DNA from 2 places in the Listeria grandensis genome. Region 1 is predicted to be linked to the other one. Evidence: riboswitches for the same ligand, from Rfam matches in the RefSeq annotation. Region 1 holds a riboswitch; the other holds the start of a gene.
What was found. A riboswitch is a leader RNA that binds a small molecule or an ion and turns the genes downstream of it on or off. The one in region 1 is predicted to bind preQ1.
Positions count from the first base shown of each region.

Region 2: linked by a shared signal. The riboswitch ahead of HCJ54_RS06030 (QueT transporter family protein) and the one ahead of queF (preQ(1) synthase) in region 1 are both predicted to bind preQ1.

Region 1 covers NZ_JAASUG010000005.1:15,719-23,569, forward strand. The annotation lists gene queD (6-carboxytetrahydropterin synthase QueD) at 1-81, opposite strand, end outside; gene queC (7-cyano-7-deazaguanine synthase QueC) at 78-746, opposite strand; gene queF (preQ(1) synthase) at 759-1,250, opposite strand; PreQ1 riboswitch class I at 1,261-1,304, opposite strand; gene crcB (fluoride efflux transporter CrcB) at 1,614-1,976, opposite strand; gene crcB (fluoride efflux transporter CrcB) at 1,976-2,389, opposite strand; gene HCJ54_RS08155 (ChbG/HpnK family deacetylase) at 2,423-3,211, opposite strand; gene HCJ54_RS08160 (HdeD family acid-resistance protein) at 3,525-4,049, opposite strand; gene HCJ54_RS08165 (chitinase) at 4,202-5,275, opposite strand; gene HCJ54_RS08170 (fibronectin type III domain-containing protein) at 5,950-7,851, shown strand, end outside.
Region 2 covers NZ_JAASUG010000003.1:203,982-211,832, reverse strand. The annotation lists gene HCJ54_RS06040 (YhgE/Pip domain-containing protein) at 1-1,944, opposite strand, end outside; gene HCJ54_RS06035 (RrF2 family transcriptional regulator) at 1,950-2,441, opposite strand; PreQ1 riboswitch class I at 2,658-2,702, shown strand; gene HCJ54_RS06030 (QueT transporter family protein) at 2,713-3,198, shown strand; gene HCJ54_RS06025 (hypothetical protein) at 3,254-3,463, opposite strand; gene HCJ54_RS06020 (hypothetical protein) at 3,545-4,000, opposite strand; gene HCJ54_RS06015 (PH domain-containing protein) at 4,219-4,701, shown strand; gene HCJ54_RS06010 (PH domain-containing protein) at 4,694-6,175, shown strand; gene hemG (protoporphyrinogen oxidase) at 6,201-7,586, shown strand; gene acpS (holo-ACP synthase) at 7,586-7,851, shown strand, end outside.

The DNA.
Region 1 (7,851 bases):
ATGCAAATTATGACATTTCCCGTCATGACCATCCAACATGTGCGCCATATCGAACGTAAACTCCTTTGCAATCCTCATCATAACGCGCTTCCAGCCTTTTGCGCCAAGTATTCCGTCAAGCCCTTCTCTCGCAACTCACAGCTCGGACACTCGCCACATCCGCCGTCCACGCCCATATAACACGTATGCGTATGGTCCCGAACATAGTCTAGCCGTCCCAACTCATCCGCCAACGCCCACGTCTCGGCTTTCGTCAAATACATCAACGGCGTCTTCACCACAAATGGGAAATCCATCGCCAAATTCAGCGTCACGTTCATAGATTTCACAAACACATCGCGGCAATCCGGGTACCCACTAAAGTCCGTTTCACATACACCAATAATAATATCCGTAATGCCCTGCCCCTTCGCATACGTCCCCGCAAGCAGTAAGAACAGCGCATTACGCCCATCTACAAACGTATTCGGATACTCCTCCGATTCCCCTTGCGAAATCTCCATCGAGTCATCCATCAACGCATTATTTGTCGTTTGTTTAATAACCGACGTATCAATCACCGTCTGCTTCACATTCAGATCTTGCACAATCCATTTCGCCTTCTCAAGCTCAATCGCATGCCGCTGACCATAGAAAAACGTGATAACCTCCACGTTCTCTTTCCCATAGTCCTGAATCGCTTGAAACAAACAAGTCGTCGAATCTTGCCCACCAGAAAAAACCACTAACGCTTTTTTATTTGTCATTTTCATTTCCTCCTACCGATTATCCACTTTTTCAGGGTACATATCATGATTCATTAGGCGATGCATCGCAACTTCGTCCCAACGCGTGTCAGGTTTGCCATAATTCGCATACGGATCAATCGAAATCCCACCACGCGGCGTGAATTTCCCCCATACTTCAATGTATTTTGGCTCCATCAGCTTGATCAAATCCTTCATAATGATATTGATACAATCCTCATGAAAATCACCATGGTTTCGGAAACTAAACAAATAAAGCTTCAGCGACTTACTTTCAACCATTTTTTCGCCGGGCACATAAGAAATATAAATCGTCGCAAAGTCAGGCTGTCCAGTCATTGGACAAAGACTCGTAAACTCAGGGCAATTAAATTTCACAAAGTAATCGTTATCTGGATGCTTATTCGGAAATGCTTCCAACACTTCCGGCGCGTAGTCCATAGAATACTCCGTCCCCTGATTTCCTAAATGTGTGACACCAGCCAGTTCCTCTTGTTTTCTCATATTTACTTTTCACTCCTTAGTTTTTTTACGTGGGAGATCTCGAACCACGGAAACTTTTTAGATAGATGCCTACACGTGATAAATCGGCGACAAGCGCTCGCAATGAGCAAGTTAGATGGACTTCCAGTTCTCATGTACGCTCCGCTTCCGGCTTCCATCTAACTTGCTCATTTCAAACGCTTTCGCTCAATTTGTGTGAAGCAAAATTTTTCGTCCTACCCCAAAGTTCAAAAGAGGTAGCGCGTCTTATCCTACGTCACATCGTGTTTAGCAACTCGTCTTAGCTTCTTTTAGAAATTAACACAGTTTTTGGAAATAGTCAAAGAAGTGTGCGCTAGATGACGAATAGCGCACACTTCTTTGTTATAATATCGAACCTAAAAACATTCCCGCAACGACCAGAGCCAAGCCCGCCGAATACGTCACCACTTGATACAAAATCACTTTTTTCCACTTTTGCTCGGCGTGTAACTGCACACTTTCCAATTTAAACGTTGAAAAAGTCGTGAATGCCCCTAAAAATCCCGTCGTCACTAGCAAATTCCAATCAAACGATAGCTGCAACTGCACGACAAATCCTAGTATGAAAGCTCCCGCCAAATTAATAATCAATGTCGCAATCGGAAAATCCCATTTCACACGCCTTTTTACCCAAGTCGACAGCCAGTACCGAGCATTTGCCCCAAAGAAAGCACCAATCGCGATAGAAACCACATTAAGCCACATCACAAATCGCCCTCCTTGGTCGCTTCCCTTTTGCGCACGAACCGCCGTTCACCAAGCGTAAAACCTAGCCAAGCCAACAAGTTACCGCCTAAAAAACTAATCCCCAAATATGTAACCGCCAACATCGCTTCTCCCGACTCAAACAGCCCTACAGTTTCCAAACTAAACGTCGAAAAAGTCGTGTACGCGCCCAAAAATCCCGTCCCAATCGCAATCACCAAATCCGTATTCAGAATCGTCAACCGAAATAAATACGTCGTGAAAAATCCGAGCACCAAGCACCCACTTAAATTCACAATCAGCGTCCCAAGCGGAAAATCAGCTCCCCAGAAAACACCAACGCCCATTCCAACAAAATAACGGCAGAGCGCTCCACCCATACCCGCAACGCCAATCATCAAAAACCGTTTCATCCGCTGAGCTCACCTCACTTATATCCGATCCCATTATACCATTTTCAAATCACCAAAACTAATCCGCGCAAAGCCATTCGCCTCAAACCAAGCCTTCACCCTCGGATCACAAAGCGTCGCGAGCTCCCGACATCTCGGCGTTGTCATCGACGAATTATCTAGCACAAACTGATCCAAGAAACCCGCATCAAAGTGCATCTCAATCACTTTTTCCGAATCCTGCTTCAACAAACCAAAATCATCCTGCAAAAAATTCTCCACATGCGTCCCTGCCTCAATAAACGACAAACCATTTACCTCAAGCAACAATCCCGTTTCCATATACCCCGGCAACGAAGGCCAAACCTTATCCCCACTATATTTTAGTGTCGTATGAATCCCATATTCCAACGCAATATCATAAAACGCCCGATCTACAACCTCATCACCAACCGCATGACAATCAATATGCTCCGGAAAATGACCCAGTAACTCCCGAAATCGCTCCATCTGCGCAATGGTTTCACGGCGAACTTCCTCATAAACAAAATGCCCTTTTCCACTCCTATAATACGCCGAACGATAAAAATCCCCATTTTTATCAACCATCGAAGGAATTTCAGCAGGATCAGAACATGGTTTCCCAAGCAAAAAATTCGTATGCTGCCCGATAAACAGATCTGGACACGCTACCGATGCCAATTTTACTGCATGTTCCGCAGCCTCCATATTCGGCATCAACAACGTCGAACTCACAACCCCATTCAAATATGCCTCCATCACGCCATAATTGATCCCTTTTGACATCCCGAAATCATCTGCATTTATAATTATTTTTTGCATTATCGCTCGATCCTTTCTTCCTTTGTTACTGAAGCGATGACAATTGCGCTCCAATTTGGTATGTTCATCGTATCACTTGTCCTCATCACAGCGCTAAATAAAGACAAAAAATAACCATCTAACTCACTTTCCCGAGGAGATAGATGGCTGTTCCAAAAAATATTAGGCCATCGTCATTTCAACGGCTCTACTTAAGGAAGTCGTGCACCAACATGGCTTCCTTTTCTATTCCATTTTAGCACACACCAAAAAGATATTCAATCCACAAAAAAACCTCCCCATGACCACGTCACAAAGAGGTTCCTTGCACTTCTTAATGCATTTGTTTTCTGATTCCGTTAAACAGTAACAAACACGCAATTCCTTGGAAAATAAAGAACGCGCCTAGAATTATGGCTACCGTCACAGCAACAATCGCTGAACTAAATAGCGAGATAATCGCAATCACAGCACCAATAATACCGATGATCATGATAAAAATCCAGCCTTTGGAGCCCTTCACCGAGAATGCCATAATGATATTCAGAATTGCCGAAGCAAGTACCCAAATAACGAAGATAAGCACGATGAATTTCTCACCGATATTGTTGTTGATCAAGATTATTAACCCCGCCAAAAATGACAATGCCCCATCCAAAAGAATCCAGTTTGATATTTTCAAAACCTTTCGTCCCTTGAAATAAGAAATAATCTCGTTTAGACCGTTCAGTAATAGTACGATTCCAATTACGAATGTGAAAGTTGCAAGCGACGTACTTGGATTAAATACAAACCAAAGCCCCAATCCGATCATTACAAGTCCCATTACTAAAATAAAATACAAATAAAATTTACGCATGATTCCATTCCTCCCCTGAAGCGTATTGCAAAACCTTTGCTTTACTACTATACCCCAAGAATCATCGTAAAATCTACTTTTAAGCCAAACATTTTTTTCTGGAAACAAGAAAAAGCCAAGTAATCAAAAGACTACTCGGCCAATTTTAATTATTATTTTGTGCCTAAGAATGGACCGTAAGTGTTGGCGAACGCATTGTTATACGAAACGCCTGCACTGCTTTTACCAGCATCCCAGTTTGCCGACCAAGTCATGATCCCTTTAAGCGGAGTTCCCGCCGTTTTCAACATATTGAAGGCATCGAAAACATTTTGTGGATTAACCACATATCCTGTTGCCGCCGCGTCATTATTAGAAGGTAAACCAATAACTAATTTGTCAGCAGGAATTTGCAAATACGAGCGTGTACCGTGAATTAGCGAATCCGCCATGTAATATAGGAATTCTTTTTTCAACGTATCATTGTTTTGCGCGATCCACTGGTTCGTTTCATCCACCCAGACACCGTCGCCACCTTGGTTATAAAATTGAGGCGCGATATAGTCATAGTAACCTGTTAACGACGTAATATAGCTTTGATACGCAGCACCTGGTTTCAAATATGGGAACTCTGGCGCCATCGTAATTAGGAATGTTTTACCTTCTGCTGCATAGTGATTTTTTACAATTTTAAGCGCTGCAGGAATTACTGTTTGGTTATTCCCAGCCGTAATTGCTGTTTGCTCCAAATCAATGTCTAAACCGTCAAAACCGTAAGTCTCTACTTGGCGAATAATTTCATTGGCGAACGCTTGCTCATCGCCGGTTTGCAGTTGCACATGTCCATCCGCACCACCGAGCGCAAGCAACACGCTACGACCTTGTTTATTTAAAGCTCCCACTTGTGCGCGGAACTCGCTATCCGTTAACCCAACTGGCTTGAACGTCGGAATCCGATTCACGCCATCGCCCTTCATGAAGGAGACCGGAATCACATTATACGCTGCATTCACATCTTTTAACGCAATATCAGCCGAAGTACCTTGTTTATAACCATCTCTGCCCGTGGATTTCCAACTATGCCAATAACCGACTAGAACCTGTTTTCCTTGAATGCTAGGCATTGGTGTGGCATCATCGACCGCCGCATGAGCTTGCGTTCCCCCCGTTAAAGAAACCCCAACTGCTACCGCCGCTGTCAAAACTCCGCCTGCTACCCATTTTTTCGTGTTCTTCCAATCTATCATTAGTAAATCCCCCTCATTGTTTACGCTTTCATCAAGCGTTTTACTTTTTGTCAATAGCTCTGACAGTAAGCAAGTACCCGTGCCTTTTAGAAGCAAAACCTCGGAAATAATTGGTTCAAACTGTAAGGGGTCTATACCAATTTGAGAGATATCTTTGAATTGTCATCGCTTTCACGGTTATCCACTTTGTTTAAAAATTAACAAAAATAAAATTGGGCTATTTTTAGAAAATTGGTTTCGCGGAAATATGTAGAAAAAGAAACACATCCATCTTCTTCCAACGCAAATATTCCGATAACTAAAGAGTTAAATATTTTACAATATTCAATAAATATATGATAAATGATATTTATGGATTGCATCATTTACTAATACTAACGTATAATACTAATGAGATTCTAGTAACACCAAAGCAGGACATCACCAATATTCACATACTTACGAAAGCCTAGAAATTTTATGAAAGGTCAGGAAAATTTGGTCTAAGTGAGATAAAACAAGCTCATTTTTGAAAAAGAGGATTGCAACTAATTATTTTGAATTCTCTGGAACATTAAAAATATAGCTTGAAAAAATGAAGAATTGGGGTGTTAAATGAATATAATCCATAGTAATTTTTTTGGCACAAACAATTACGGTTGAGGTGAAGAAATCGCGTTAACGGGAGGACTAAAATGAGAAAAATAATACTTTTTTTAAAAAAATATAGCTTGATTCAATTAGCAATTGTAATCTTAGTAGTAATGTCATCCCCATTAGTCCATGGGGCCACGAATGACGGAAAACAAGAACTAGAAATTAAACCCACATTTCCGTTATCAGGAAAATGGTTTAATAGTTTTATAAATAGCAAGGAGACCATGTTTGCATTACTTGAAAACAAAGATCTAGGCTCTGCAAATAATCCGAAATCAGCTTTGGAATGGAGTAATCAAAAATTCCCGAAAATAGATAGAATTTTTAGTAATGAAGAAGATATTCAAATGATTCAAGACATTAATAATGAATTACGAAAAAAATACCTAAATAGAAGTGAATTGTACGAAAATCCTGAGCAGCTAGCTAGCTTAGACACTAGCTTTATTACAGCAACAACGGAAGACATTGTACTTTATGCTAATTTTACCGCTACAGATTTCGGAATAAATGATCAACAGTTTGTAGAAGATACGGATGCTGTTTTCCAGACCATGTTGCGGTACAGCCGATTTGGAATCGATCATGGTTATTTTTTAGGAAGCCTATCTCCACGTCCCCTTGATCCAGCTAAGAACGAGGTGATCCAAATAAAACTAGAGGTACCCGCAGGAACTAAAGTAACTCGAATAGGCTCCTTAAGTGATTCCCAATTTATACTACAACGGGAAAAAACATTGCTATACACAGAGAAAAACGTTTTTAAAACTCCCGGTCTTAGTCCACATATAGAGATTTCAGCTGAATTAATTCCGAGAAGTCAGCTAGATACGCAAACAGCATATCAAAACCAAGTTATAAGAGAAATGTTAAACGCTAATTTTGGCATCGAATCAGAGCTTATTAAATTAGAACCGCTTAGCTTAAATGCTGGTTTAGTTCTTGCACAAGGATCAACTGTAGCAAATAAAGCTATTGGTAGTCTCTATCGTGGCGAAATCTTATCCGAGGACCTTTTTGATCGCTGGGATGTAACTTTTACCAACGGAGGAGTCATTTCCACAGAAACATTTACAAAATGGGCAGCAGATATGACTTTAGAGGAACGTAAAGCACTATTTAATCAAGAATTTGATCCAGAAGCTAGCGGCTCTACCCAAAGTTGGAACGACCAAGACCGAGCAAGTAAAACTACTATAAACTTTGCGCAATTAACCTATAGTCAATACCTAACGGAAGACCGATTACTAGAAGATTTCGCCGCTACTATTTTGCATGAATTTTTCCATTATTCAATTCATAGCACAGACTCTTTTGATGATCGTCCAATTTTTCAACAGGACATTGAGCCACAAGAAGCATTTGTACACGCTGTCGAGGAGCTAAAAGCTAAAGAATCAGATAGCTTGATATCTTTGCTCAGGGATAATTACGCAGAGACAGATTGGGAAGAATTTATCTGTGAGGCATTTATGGCAAAGTTTCATCCCTATGGAGCCATTGCTAATCGTTTTCCAAATGAAGTCATTCGTACCAATCGCTTACTAGACAATCTTTTTGACTTTTCCCCTCCAACAACACCAAAAAACGTGCGTGAACTGGAGGTAGATGGAGATTCTGTGAAATTTACATTCGATCACTCCTCGGATAATATTAGCGTTCAAAAATATAATATTTATCAAGGTCCAGAAGAGCGACTTGTTGATTCCTATGAAACGGAGAAGGACAATTGGGATCTGACTTCGCCTGAACCAGGAAGGGATCAAGAAAATATTGAAGTGTATATTGAAGACTTGGAACAGTTTACTGATTATGAATTTAGGGTGAGCGCTGTAGATGAAGCACAAAATGAATCAGCCAAAAGTGAGCCTTTAAAAATCAAAACGAAAGATACACAACCTCCTGAATTAGTAGGGGATTTTAGAGGAAGCTCTCTTGGA
Region 2 (7,851 bases), on a different contig from region 1:
GTAGGTTTTAGATGATGGGTCAATTTTGCCAACTTCTGTAGCGCCATCTTTTAGTTTCGTTGCGAGTTCGCCTGTGCCATCACTTAGAGTGGCAAGACCTGTTCCGAGTTTGGTTGATCCTGCTGCTAGTTTGCCAGTGCCATCTATGAGTCCTGGAACTTGTGCTGCCAGCTGATTTGTACCATTTGCGAGTGCACTAGAGCCGTCTAGTAGAGCTGGGCTGTTTTGTGCTAATTTGCTTGCACCAACAGATGCTTGGCTAATACCGTTATGCACGTCGCCAACGCCATTTGTGTATGTTGTGATCCCGTTATTTAAGTCTGTAGAACCATCTGCGAGTTGGGAAACGCCACCAACGAGTGCTGGAATGCTATTCGTTAGCTGCGACGTACCTGCGGCAAGTTGATTGCTACCAGTTGTTAATTGTGTGATACCCGCCGTTAATTGATTGGAACCAGCTAACAGACTATCTGTACCCGTTTGGATAGCTGAAAAACCATGGACCGCTGTCTTCGTTGCTGGTAAAAGTTTCGCCGCGTTCGTGTGGAGGGTATTGATCGCTGTTTTTAAGTCGCCCATCTGAGTGGCAATGGGTTTTAAATCTTCTTGTAAAGTCGTTGCGGTGCTTGTCAAACTAGTGCCCAGCTGCGTTGCGATTTGTGCTTGTTTGGTTGCTTGTTGTGTTAATTCTGTGTTTAGTGCGTCTGCCATTTCTTTTTGTTCGGCGGGTGTTAGGTTTTTAAAGGCGTTCGTGTTTGTGATCGCGGTTGTTGTGCCCTTGCCGTTTGTTTGAATTGTTGCGCCTAGGTCTTTTAGTGCGGTGGACATGGTTGTCATTTGTTTGGTGATATTTGTAAGCATTGCGTTCGTGTCTGCACCGTTATTTAGTTGGCTGTTGATTTGTGCGATTCCAGATTGCATCGCCGTTAATCCGCTAGAAAGTTGTTTCACTTGGTCGTCGGATGGAAGCCCATTATTTAATGTTTTTAAGCCAGCGTTTAGTTTGTTGCTACCGACTTGTAGTTGTTTTAAGCCATTGTTTAATTGTTGTTGGCCGTTGTTTAGTTCGGGTACTTTCGCGGCGAGTGTAGCTGTTTTGCCGTTTAGTGTGTTTAATCCGTCTGCGAGTTTATTGCTTCCTGCGACAAGTGCGGGTGAGTTTTGAGCAAGTTGTGATGTACCGCTTTCGATTTTTGTTAGCCCAGATTGCAAGCCAGAAGCGCCTGTTGTATATTTTTCCAAACCGACGTTTAGTTTCACGGCACCGTTATCCAGTTTTGTGACACCGTCTGCGAGTTTCGGTGTGCTTGATGCTAGTTCGTTAAGCTTGGATGTCAATGTTTTGCTACCATCTTTTAATTGAATCGTGCCGTGGTCGAGTTTCTTAGAACCGTCTGCGGCTGTTTGGAAACCATCGCCAACTTTAGAAATCTGTGAAAAAATGGCTTTCGCATAGCTTTCCGTTACTTTTTTGGAGATTTTGGCGTTGACTGCGGAAGCGCCTTGGCCAGTCACGACTTCTCCGATATAATTTTGTGCGGGATTGATTTCATAAGAAAGGTTCATTTTTTTGGGTGTCGTATCAAGAACGGTTGAAGCATTTTTGGAAAAGTCTTTGGGAATCGTGATGACCATGTAGTACTTGCCGTCTTTTAGTCCTTGTTCAGCCGTCTTTGAATCTGTGAAATTCCAACCAAGGTCATTATTTTTCTTCAGTTCACCGACGAGTTCGTTACCGACATCAAGCGTTTGGCCTTCATAGTCGGCCGCCTGATCTTGATTGACAACAGCGACGGGGAGCTGGCTGGTTTTACCGTACGGATCCCACACGGATTTAAGGAAAACACCGCCGTATAAAATAGGGATAAATAAAATCACGATGGACGCGATCAGCAGTATTTTGTTGTTTAAAAGTCGTTTCCATTCTTGTTTTAACATATTCATAAAACTCACTCTTTCTCATTTTGATTGCTTAGATTTGTGATATTCCAATTAAGTACCGGTATTTCGGGCTGCTCCATGGTACGTTTCAGTAAGTCTGCGGCTGTTTGCTTCGATAAGTAGTCTCGGATAAGCTCGTTTGCGCCATTAAAAACGTCATGTAACACTGCTTCCCCTTTAGAAGTGTGTGCGCCATCGCGGAAAACCTTGTTGATTAAGCCTGTATCTGGATAGATCGATATTTCGCCTTCCATCGATTCCACGACTTCTAGCAAGGTGATTTTTTCAGGACTTTTCGCAAGTGAAAAACCACCGTTATTGCCAGGCACAGAGCGAATGATGTTCTGGACGACAAGTTTGCGCATAATCTTCTTTAAATAAGAAGGGGATACTTGCAAATGCTCACTGATCGTATCCGATGCCAGCGGATTGTGGGTGTCTTGTGTGGAGAGTAGCACGATAATGCAGATCGCCTGCTCCACGCCTTTTGTCAGTTGCATCAAATTTCACCTCGATTTCATTGTGGATATTTATTATCCCTGATAAAGCTGAAAAAGAACCTTTATCATCGTGGATAAATAAAGTCTATAATTGAATTTACACCCATTTGCGAAAAAAAGCAAGTATTTTTTATAAGAAACCGTTTACTTTGCAAGAAAGAAGATTTAAATGAAATAGTACTTGATGTAGCAAGGCTTTTGAGGTAACATGAAGAAGAAAACGTAGTTCGAAACCATCCTACGTAAAAAAACTAAGGGAGTAAATTAAGAAATGAAAATAAAAACGTTAACGATAAATGCGATCGTTGCGGCGCTTTATGTTGTCGTGACTATGGTTGTAGCACCTTTCGGATTCACGAATATTCAATTTCGGCTGTCCGAGATGTTCAACCATTTAATCGTATTTGATAAAAAGTACTTTTTTGGAGTTGTGATCGGTGTCTTCATTGCTAACTTCTTCTCACCGCTCGGGTGGTATGATTTGGTATTTGGCGTGGGGCAGTCGGTGATTTCGCTTGGGATACTTATTTTTTTGAATCGCTTTGTGACTAATGTGAAAATCAGGATGGTACTAACTACCATTGTTTTCTCAATTACATCATTTTTGGTGGCATGGGAATTAATGTTGGTATTAGATTTTCCGTTCCTATACACATGGCTAACAGTTGCCATCAGCGAATTCATCGTGTTGGCAGTCGGTGCGCCGATTATGTACTACATCAATAAGCGAGTGGATTTCAAGAAAATGATTAATTAAGCCACAAAAAAGCATGATGACAAGTCGATTTTACGCGACTGTTATCATGCTTTTTTTATGATCCGCCTAGTTTTTCGACAAACCAATCTTTTTGTCCGTCGAGTAGGCTAGTCAACGGATCTGTTACATCTTCTACAGTGGTTGCTTCTATATAATTGGTTTTTAGTTTACTGGCCGCATCTTTTACTTCTGGTTGTGTGAGCAAAATGCTAATTCCAAGTGCGACTAGGAAGCATACGGCGCCGAATGCAATTTTCTTTTTCAAGGTGAGAATCCCTCCAGTAGTTGTTACTAACCATACTACAGGGAAAATGTGAAGTGAAAATGAAAATAGCGGGAGATTTCTCTAAGAATCGATTCTTCTTGAGGAACTGAGCGATGTTTCCGCGATTTTCGGTAAAACTTGATGCTTTGGTTTTGGCTCTGTTTTCACCGTTATGGGATAGGAAGTGCTGACGCCAGCTTCGGTTGTGACGGTTAAAATCAGCTGGTTCGATTCTTTTAATCGGCTTAGCGTCAACTCTTGATCCATAGCGTAATCGGTCGTTTTCACGTAAGTGGCGCTACCCCGGATGCTTACTTTGGCATTTTCGTCAGTGGAAAACATCACGGTTGCGGTATTTCCGGAAACTAAAATATATGGGTTTGCTGCTGTATAATTGGCTATTTCGAACATTTCCACGAAGTCATCGGCTGTTTCAGTTGAAGTAGTAGGACTCGTTGTTGCCGCGCTGGCAGGGATATGTAGGGTTGTTGAAAAGAGAAGTGTCATTAATAAAAATCCATAAAATCGTTTTTTCATGTTTACTACCACCTTCCTGACTTCATTATAAAAGCTAAAAATGAACAAACTATGAACGAAAAACGACAAGAGTAAGAAGTTTTATGAAGGACTAAAGTATACACGAAACAACGAAGTAAGGGTATAATTTTGCTTGAGCACTGTGTAAAAAAGCAGGGGATAAAGCTTTATTTTTCAGGCTGTTTCAAGTATCATTAAAAGAAAAGGGAGGGCGTTTCATGGAGCTTGAGAATTTAGCGCAGAAATTACCAGAGGAAATCAAAACGGTGTGGAGGCAGGAGAATTTAATTGCTGCGATTTTATTCTTATTGGTATCAATTGGATTAACTATCTTATTTTACGCAATGGATGTTTCTTTGTGGTGGAGTGCGATTGGTTTTGGTGTTACGCTTTTATATTTTATTATCATGCTATTCGTCGTTGTCCCATTCCGTTGGGCTAGGTGGAGTTATCAGATTAGACATGACGAAATTGAGATTCAGCACGGCATCATTTTCAAAAGTCGTGTATTGATTCCGATGATTCGTGTGCAACATGTGGAGACGGATCAAGGACCGCTTCTTAGACGAAAGAAACTGGTGAGTGTGTCGATTTCTACTGCGGCAACTGTGCACAAAATTGAGGCCGTGCGTGCAGCGGAATCCGATGCGTTGAGGCACCACATCTTAGAACTTGTAAAGGTGGCGAAGGAAGATGTATGAGGATAGACGCCTGCATCCGATTGCGCTGATTAAAGAATTGATTGTTAGCATTAGACAGAGTATTATTCCAATTGCCGTCGTTATTTTCACACTCTTTAGGAATTTAAGTGGGAAAGGGATTTTGTCTTGGTGGATGTATCCGCTTCTCGTGATTGCTTTAATTGTACTGCTTTTAGCGCCGGCTTTGATTAAGTATTTTACATATCGCTACCGCATGGATGATAAAGGCATTCGCGTGAAATACGGCCTGTTCTTCAAGAAGAATATTTTTATTCCGTATGAGCGGATTCAGACGGTGCAACAGAAGCAATGGTTTTTCTACATGCCATTTCATGTGGTTCAAATTTTGATTGAGACAGCGGGCGGTGGGAAGGCGGAGGCTGATTTAAGCGCTGTGCCTGCAAGCGTTGCGCAAGAATTAAAAGATCTGCGCGCGGGCAAAATCGCCGAACTCGTGGAAGGTCCTGTCGAACCGCTGGATACGGAGCAGGTTCCCATAGAGGTTGAGAAAAACGAAAAGCCATTATTAACATTTCAGTTAGAGGTGAAGGAATTATTGCTGATGGCTGTGACGTCGGGTGGCGTATTCGGGATTTTCTTAATTATATTGGCGTTTGGACAGCAATTTCGTGATGTGATTCCAACAGACTTCGTGGAGGAGCAATTCAATACGATTGTGCATTACGGAGTCTTGATTATCGTGATCGTGATTTTGATTGTGCTACTGATTTTGTGGGGAATTGCGATTGTAACGACGCTATTCCAGTATTTCCAATTCAAGTTGATGAAGTTTGATGATCACATTGAAATCGAGAAGGGACTGCTACAACGTGAGCATACATCGATATCTTTCGAACGTATCCAATCGGTTAAACTGATTGAATCCCCACTGCGTCAGATGCTGAAATTGGCTTCCGTTCGGGTTGTGACGGCGGGAAGTTCTGGGGATAAAGAACATTCTGGAGATATTTTGATCTTACCAATCGTGAAGAAAGCGAAGGCATTGGAAATTTTACCGCAGTTTTTAGAAGATTACGATTTCCCAGTGGAGCAGCTAGAACGAGCACCGAAAACGAGTTTGAGACGATTTTTCTTTATTCATTTGATTTGGACGTTGCCGATCATACTTATTGTGAGCATTCTTTTCTTCCCGTGGGGGCTTTTTAGTTTAGTGCTCGTGCCGATTTTTGCGGGGATTGCTTATGGGGCTTATCGTGCGACCGGTTTTTATACGACGGAAACGGAACTTGTGATGCAGGGGCGTGCGTTTATTTCGAAGCAGACCAATTTTATGTTGAAGCGCCGTATTCAATCTGTGGCGCATTCCCAGAGCATCTGGATGGAGAAGGGGAATGTTGTGCATTTCTCGGTACTGCTAAAATCAGGACAAACTCACTTGAACGCGAATGTCCGCTATATTGCTAGGCAAGATGCGACCAAATTATATCGTTGGTATCAACCATCCAATAAGTAACATTAAAACAGAGAGAAGGATTCTAATGAAAAAGATCGTAATTATCGGTGGCGGATTGACTGGATTGACTGCTGCCTATCACGTTAATAAACAGGTAAAAGAAGAGGCCGTGGATTGGCAGCTTTTTGAAGCGGATGATCATTTCGGTGGTAAATTCAATACGGTTCATCGTGACGGTTTTATTATTGAGAAAGGTCCGGATTCTTTTTTGGCGCGTAAACCGGCGGGGATGGCGCTTGTTGAGGAGTTAGGACTCAGTGATCAGCTCATTACGAATGCGACGGGAAAATCTTATATTTATCACGAAGGAGCGCTTCATCCAATTCCAGAAGGTTCTGTGATGGGCATTCCGACAGATATTCGAGCGCTCCTAGAAAGTGACTTACTCACCTCAGATGGGAAAATTCGAGCGCTAGAAGAGCTGATGCTAGAAGCTAGCGTGACGGAGGAAGATCAGTCGATTGGCGACTTCTTTGAATTCAGGTTCGGAAAAGAGATGGTTGTGCGCTTGATTGAGCCGTTACTTGCAGGAATCTATGCGGGAAATATTTATGAGATGAGTTTGCGCGCGACTTTTCCGCAGTTTGAGAAGACGGCGAAAGAGCATCGGAGCTTAATGTATGGCCTGAAGCGTCACCGACCAGAAACGATAAGTACGACAGGAACAGCGAAGACAATGGGAGCTTTTCGTACGCTTGCGGGAGGTTTGTCGACATTAACAGATGCGTTGGTTGCCGCCTTGCCAAAAGAGCGACTGCACGCGAGTACAAAAGTGAAGGCGATCGAGAATACAACGGTTGTCCTAGATAATGGAGAAAGAATTGTGGCAGACGCGATTGTGATTGCCGCAACGCATGATGTTGTGTTGTCGTTATTAGATGCCCCTGCGATCAAGCCACTGTTGGCGCAACCGATGACGAGCCTAGCTACAATCTCACTTGCGTTTGATAAGGAAGCCGTGCCGGAAATCCCAGAAGGCACGGGATTTTTAGTGGCGAGAACAGGGGAATACACTATAACGGCTTGTACGTGGGTACACGAGAAATGGCCACATATGGTACCTGCAGGTAAAATTTTGCTTCGTGGATTCCTTGGAAAAGCCGGACAAGTTGGGCTACTTGAGCAATCGGACGAAGAAATGGCGAAGAAGGTTCAGGCGGATTTGAAGGAAATGATCGGATTGCAAGGTGATCCGCTATTTTATGAAGTAAGCCGGATGAAAGCGGCGATGCCACAATATACGGTTGGGCATCAAGAACGTTTGGAGCTAGTTGAGAAGGATCTGGAGCAAAGCCATCCGACTATTTTTCTTGCGGGAATGTCTTATCGTGGTGTGGGGATTCCTGATTGTATTCAAGCTGGGAAGGACGCAGCGCTTGGGGCGTGCAAACTTTTGGAGCAGGTGAGGTAATGATAAAAGGTGTTGGATTAGATATGATTGATCTGGACCGGGTGCAGAAGGTGTTGGAGCAGAATCCGCGTTTCGTCGAGCGTATTTTGACGGAAGAGGAGCAGGCTTTACTCGGGAAATACAGCGGTTCGCGGAAAGTCGAATTTTTGGCGGGGCGGTTTTCTGCGAAAGAAGCGTATGCTAAAGCGAATGGTACGGGATTCGGCAAGGAGCTCAGCTTTACGGATGTAGAGATTTTGACATTGCCGAATGGGCGGCCTATTTT